3 regions of the Rossellomorea sp. QJM3NY_18 genome follow, and region 1 is predicted to be linked to each of the others. Evidence: riboswitches for the same ligand, from Rfam matches in the RefSeq annotation. Region 1 holds a riboswitch; each other region holds the start of a gene.
The links. A riboswitch is a leader RNA that binds a small molecule or an ion and turns the genes downstream of it on or off. The one in region 1 is predicted to bind lysine.
Positions count from the first base shown of each region.

Region 2: linked by a shared signal. The riboswitch ahead of lysA (diaminopimelate decarboxylase) and the one ahead of AC0VXY_RS18760 (Na+/H+ antiporter NhaC family protein) in region 1 are both predicted to bind lysine.
Region 3: linked by a shared signal. The riboswitch ahead of AC0VXY_RS15710 (aspartate kinase) and the one ahead of AC0VXY_RS18760 (Na+/H+ antiporter NhaC family protein) in region 1 are both predicted to bind lysine.

Region 1 covers NZ_CM149659.1:3,615,038-3,617,313, reverse strand. Annotated here, with positions in the region: gene yunB (sporulation protein YunB) at 1-486, shown strand, start outside; lysine riboswitch at 566-747, shown strand; gene AC0VXY_RS18760 (Na+/H+ antiporter NhaC family protein) at 863-2,276, shown strand, end outside.
Region 2 covers NZ_CM149659.1:1,053,814-1,056,089, forward strand. Annotated here, with positions in the region: gene AC0VXY_RS05490 (2OG-Fe(II) oxygenase) at 270-917, shown strand; lysine riboswitch at 1,036-1,212, shown strand; gene lysA (diaminopimelate decarboxylase) at 1,327-2,276, shown strand, end outside.
Region 3 covers NZ_CM149659.1:3,039,461-3,041,736, forward strand. Annotated here, with positions in the region: gene AC0VXY_RS15710 (aspartate kinase) at 1-956, opposite strand, end outside; lysine riboswitch at 1,144-1,322, opposite strand; gene uvrC (excinuclease ABC subunit UvrC) at 1,665-2,276, opposite strand, start outside.

The DNA of each region.
Region 1 (2,276 bases):
TTTAAATATAATACACAGACGATCAACAGGGTCCAGGCAGAAATTACGAATCTTGTGCAGCAGAATCTTCAGGAAGCAGAAGCGGGGAATATTGAAAATCTAGAATTTCTCACTGAAGTGGAGCTTGATGAAGGGAAGTCGAAAACCTCGAAGGGCATTACCTATTCTGTTCCATTGGGGCAGGCAACGAACAACGTATTGCTCGGGAACCTGGGGCCGAAAATCCCGATCCGCTTTCATTCCATCGGTGATGTACGTTCCGATGTGAAAACGACGGTTGAGCAGTTCGGGATCAATAATGCGGTTGTGAAGGTATTTGTGGAGCTTGAAGTGAATGTGCAGATCATCATCCCGTTTGCAACGAAAACCGAAACAATCAAGCAGGATATCCTGGTTGCGATGGGGACCGTTCATCTGGATGTACCGCAATTTTATAACAATGGTGGAGGGGAATCGAGTCCTTCCATCGAATTTCCCACAAATTAGTCAGGAAAAAAAGTTGTCAAAAGAATGATAGTTTGGTATATTAATAAAGAAAATTTTATAACACACCACATCATCAGTCCGATGGGGTAGAGGCGCAGAGTTCAAGAGTAAGCTGTTTGAGAATGACAACTGTGAGAACAGATGAAAGGGAACTTTTGCCGAAGTAATTATACATGTCAAATGTGTATTTGCTGGGGTTATCTTGAAGAAGGATAACACTGTCATTATAGGGAATCTCTATAATGGGGAGCTACAGATCGTGATGGAGCACTTAAATTACTTACTAAGGTAATGATAGCTTCTCTATCGTTGCCTTTTTTTATTATCCTCTATCATGCTACGATGGTTCCCCCCTATCAAATAGGAGGAGGACACTATGGAAAACACGATTTACTCATTATTACCACCCCTTTTAGCCATTCTTATGGTTATCCTTACAAGACGGGTTCTGCTTTCATTGGGAGTAGGAATCGTTGCGTCTGCCTTTCTGTTGGCAGATTTCTCAATTACCAAAACATTCAGCTTTATGTGGGACGCCTTTAAAGGCATCTTTGTCGCAGATGGCGGACTTAACACCTGGAATGTCTACATCATTTTCTTCTTACTCATTCTTGGTATCATCACGGCATTTGTGAATATTTCCGGCGGGAGCCGCGCATTCGGTGAATGGGCGATGAAACGTGTGAAGACACGACAGGGCGCACAGCTTCTAGCTGCGGTACTGGGTATCATCATTTTTATTGACGACTATTTTAATGCCCTTGCTGTCGGACAGGTTTCAAGACCCATCACGGATCGTCATAGAATCTCACGTGCTAAATTAGCCTATATCATTGATTCAACATCGGCTCCGATCTGTGTCGTATCCCCGATTTCAAGCTGGGGAGCGTATATTATCGGGATCATCGGCTCCATTCTTGCAACACATAATATCACGGAGTACACGGCATTCTCAGCGTTCATTCAAATGATTCCAATGAACCTATATGTATGGGCGGCAGTACTGCTTGTCGTCATGGTTGCCTATAAGGGACTCGATTTTGGAAAAATGAAAGAGCATGAAGTACGGGCCCTTGAAACGGGAGATCTTTATGATCCAGGCAAGGAGATTCCCGGCGAATTGAAAAATGATCTCCCAGTCAGCTCAAAAGGCTCGGTAGGCGATCTTGTCTGGCCGATCGTTGCCCTTGTCATCGGGACTGTTTCCATGATGCTGTGGACTGGATATCAAGCGGTGGGATCCTTTGACCTGCTGCCGATCTTTGAAAATACGGATGTAACCAAATCCTTATTGTATGGTGGATTATTCGGACTTCTTATTTCCCTGATTTTCTTCCTTCGCCAAGTCAGCTTGAAAGGAATCGAAGCGGGTGCGATCGGGACAGCTGTAGTGGAAGGTATCAAGTCGATGCTGCCGGCTGTTTACATCCTGATATTTGCATGGACGATCGTGACACTCATCGATCAGCTGCAGACGGGTACGTATCTTGCTGGCCTCGTTGAACAATCGAATCTGCCGATGCAGGCACTTCCGGTCATCTTATTCCTGGTTGCCGGCATCATGGCATTCTCAACAGGAACATCATGGGGATCGTTTGGTATATTACTGCCGATCGCAGGTGAAATTGCTGCAGCTTCAGACGTGAGCATCTTACTGCCTGCCATGGCAGCGGTACTGGCGGGATCTGTATTGGGTGATCACTGCTCACCTATTTCTGATACAACGATCCTTTCTTCCACAGGAGCGGGAAGCAACCATATCGATCACGTGCTCACACAGCTTCCATATG
Region 2 (2,276 bases), 1.7 Mb from region 1:
AACCCACGCCAATCCTACACCTGAGTCACCCTCATTATTTTTCAGGGGAAAAAGAAAAAATAAAGATAGAATTCCCCTCATCCCGGGTGTAAAATATAGTAAAATATACTCTCATACTTTGACATCCAGGAGGAAACAACCGAATAAAATATACAGTTATGCCTATTATTGCTATCATTTTTTCGAGTCAGGAAGATTTAAAGAATACTTCCAATAATGTAAGAATTCAGAATGTTAAAAATACGATAAGAGGTTGATGAAAGTTGGCAATGAATACGACTGAAATAGCTGTAAAGGAACAAACGATTTTTCACCACACCGGGAATAAGATCAAGACGGAAGACCGGGATATCCAGATCATCGCGAAAATGGAGGAGCCACTGATCGTCGTGCTTGGCAATGTACTGAGTCATGAAGAATGTGATGAACTCATCCAATTGTCAAAAGACCGTGTCGAACGCTCAAAAATCGGGAATACAAGGACAGTCGATGGACTGAGAACAAGCAGTTCTGTATTTTTAGAAGAAAGTCATGACGTCGTGACACGAGTTGAAAAGCGAGTCTCTCAGATTATGAATATACCCGTTGAGCACGGGGAGGGTCTTCAAATCCTGAACTATAAACCGGGTCAGGAATACAAGGCCCACTTCGATTTCTTTTCGGCATCGGCAAGGCCGGTGAAGAACCCGAGGATCAGTACCCTTGTCATGTATTTAAACGACGTAGAGGAAGGCGGGGAAACCTACTTCCCGAAGCTGAATCTCTCAGTTTCTCCTCAAAAGGGAATGGCGGTTTACTTCGAATATTTTTATGATAATCAAGAATTGAATGACTTGACGCTCCATGGCGGTGCACCGGTTGTCATCGGGGACAAATGGGCTGCGACCCAGTGGATGAGAAGGCAAGCTTTTAAGTAATGGAAAGGAGGAGTAACCCAAGGGTGGGATGCTCCTCCTTTTTAGAACAATCAAAAACCAATTGACATCCATTTCAAGAGAATGATATAGTTATTCCAATAAAAATATACAGTCACTCTCTGATAATAGAGGCGCGAGAATGATGAGTACCTTCTTTGAGAATAATGGATTCCGGGATAAGTTGGGAAAGGCAGATCGCCGAAGCAGAAAATAGCCAATTCTATTTTTTGTTGGGCCAGCATTGAAGAAATGCTGGACTGTCACAATGCAAAAGTTGTGGAGCACTATTGAAGAGATGTTAATACATAGTCTTCATCTTGTTTCCGTAAACTTTGATGAAAAACCGTATGAGCATCTGCTTCATACGGTTTTTTTGTGTTTTTTTAGAGAGTCTAAAGGAGTTTAGGATATGAGTACAGTGGATGTGAATGTTCAAGGAGATTTAATGATCGGTGGGATGGGTACAGGTGAATTGGTGGAAAGATATGGCACTCCCCTGATGGTTTATGATGAAGGGAAGATCCGTGGGAATGCGAAATTGTTCCGGGATGCATTCAATGAAAGTGGTCTGAAATATCAGGTGGCATATGCGAGTAAGGCATTTCTTTGTAAAGAAATGGTGCGCTTGGCGGAACAGGAAAACCTATCGTTGGATGTCGTCTCTGGCGGGGAATTGTATACGGCACTTGAAGCTGGATTCCCGGCGGCACGCATTCATTTTCACGGGAACAACAAGTCCGAAGAGGAGCTTTTAATGGCTCTTGAAGCTGAAATCGGCTGCTTTGTCGTCGATAGTTTCCTTGAACTTGAACTGCTGCATGACCTGGCAAAAGAGCGGGAGCAGGAGGTGCAGATCCTCATCAGGGTCACACCGGGCGTGGAAGCCCATACCCATGAATACATCACGACGGGCCAGGAAGATTCGAAATTCGGATTCAGCATTTCAAACGGACAGGCGGCCACGGCGATTCAGCTTGCGATTAGAAAGCCATACTTCTCATTGCTCGGTCTCCATTCCCATATCGGATCCCAGATCTTTGAACAGGAAGGCTTCGATCAGGCGATCCTGGTACTGTCTGATTTCATGCAGCGGATACGGATTGATTTGGACGTCACGATGCCGGTGTTGAATATCGGTGGAGGTTTTGGTGTCCGGTACACGGAAGAAGACCAGCCTTTGCCGATTCCGACCTATGTCAAAGGAATAACGGATAGTGTGAAGAACTATTTTGCCAAAAATGAATACCCACTCCCGGAAGTATGGGTGGAGCCTGGTCGAAGCATGGTGGCAGAAGCGGGTACGACGTTATACAAAGTGGGTTCGAAGAAAATCATCCCGGAAGTGCGTACGTATGTGGC
Region 3 (2,276 bases), 580 kb from region 1:
GCGAGGGTTTCATCGAGATCGTGCTCCTTGATGGAGAAAGATAGATTGGTCGTTTTCTGATCCGTCTGGGTCTGAATGATGATATCTACGTTCAAATGATTTTCGGCCAACGTTGTGAACACAGATGATAGTCCTGTTAAAGCATTTCTCAGTCCAAATACAGTGACGCGTGTAATTTCATTCTCAAAGGCTACCCCTCGTACGATTAAGTTCTGTTCCATGCTTGCTTCCTCCTCAATATACGTTCCTTCCACTCGTTCAATGCTGGATCTGACTTCTAAAGGAATTTGATAATTCTTGGCAAACTCCACAGCCCTTGGATGCAGGACCCCCGCCCCGAGGTTTGCAAGTTCGAGCATTTCATCATAGGAAATCGACGGTAACTTCCTTGCTCCTTTTATATAGCGGGGGTCTGTCGTGTAAACCCCGTCTACGTCTGTATAGATGTCACAGCGCTCCGCTTTCAGGGCAGCTGCAATCGCAACGGCCGTTGTATCCGACCCGCCCCTGCCAAGTGTTGTGATTTCACCCGAATTTGTCATGCCCTGGAATCCCGCCACGATGATCACTCTTCCTTTCTGAAGGTGAGTCGCCATTTTATCGGTATGAATATTTGTAATCCTTGCATTGCTGTGGACAGATTCCGTTTCGATGCCAGCCTGCCAGCCCGTGAATGAAATGGCATCATGTCCCGATTGGATAAGGGCCATCGTAAGGAGTGAAATGGTCACCTGTTCCCCGGTTGAAAGCAGCATATCCATTTCTCTTTTGCTCGGTTGGGACGTGATCTCCCTTGCAAGACCAACAAGTGTATCCGTCGTTTTTCCCATGGCAGATACGACGACGACCACATCATTCCCTCTTTCTTTTTCTTCAATGATCCTAGACGCAACATTTTGAATTCTTTCCACAGACCCTACTGAAGTCCCACCGAATTTTTGAATAATAATACTCACGACTTCTCCCTCTTTCTGAGCGTCGCCGCTCTTTTTCATGATGAAGAGTACAATCACAATCATCCTAAACGTTCATAGGACAGGATCTTTATAACAAAATCCTGCGCTGATAATAAAAAAAGCAATGAGAATAATATCTCATTGCTTTATGAACATACAGCAGAACATACAAATAGGTTCATCGGCATTGTGAGATAGCTCTCCAAGATTGAATCATCTTGACAATCCTGCATTTCTTAAACGCAGGACCAGCGGATATAGCATGAGACTATAACCACTTCGGCGATTCTCCCCTTTCCAGGCATGTCGGCGGGGCTCATACCCCTCTTTACCTGTACTTTTGAAGTTCGCACCTCTATCACCACTTAAAAAGTGATAATGTTATAAATTTTTGTTAAGTATAGCATAGGGGAAATATTGATTCAATGATTAATTGAGTCAATATTTCATTTTATTGTGTTTTCGTTGGAAGTTTTGAATGAGCATACTGTGGTTGATTTGCGCTCCAGCTGCTCGCTTTCCGCGGGGCGTGGGTTGAGCCTCCTCGGGCTAAAGCCCTGTGGGGTCTCAACTTCCACGCGTTTCCCGCAGGAGTCGAGCACCTTGCGCTCCAATCAACTCTGCTTATTCACTAATTACTGCTGAAGTAATAAATAAATCGACCAATCTTTCTATTAAAAGTAAAAGATAATGGCTTTCAATCATTACTTACTTCAACTTCTCCACCAATATCTTTGCCACGGCTTCTGGAATTCCGATTTCTGTAAATTCCTCCACTGTCGCTTCTTTCATCTTTTTCATTGAACCAAAGTGTTTAAGAAGCTGTTTTTTCCGTTTTGGACCGATACCGTCGATGTCGTCAAGGGTCGACTGGAATGCGCTCTTTCCTCGAAGTTGACGGTGGAAGGTGATGGCGAACCGGTGAACTTCATCCTGGATCCGCTGCAGGAGATAAAATTCCTGGCTGCGCTTTTCGAGGGGGACGATCTGTAACGGGTTTCCGTACAGCAATTCCGACGTCTGATGCTTGTCGTCTTTCGCAAGGCCACCGATCGGGATGTCGAGACCCAATTCATTCTCAATCACATCCCTTGCCGCTTCGATCTGACCTTTTCCTCCATCGATGATGATGAGATCCGGTAAAGGAAGTCCGTCTTTCAACACTCTCGTATATCTCCTCCGGACAACCTCCCTCATGGAATCATAATCATCTGGCCCCTTGACGGTTTTAATCTTGTACTTGCGGTATTCGTTCTTGGCAGGTTTCCCGTCCAAGAAGACGATCATCGCCGAAACAGGATCACTTCCTTGAATATTTGA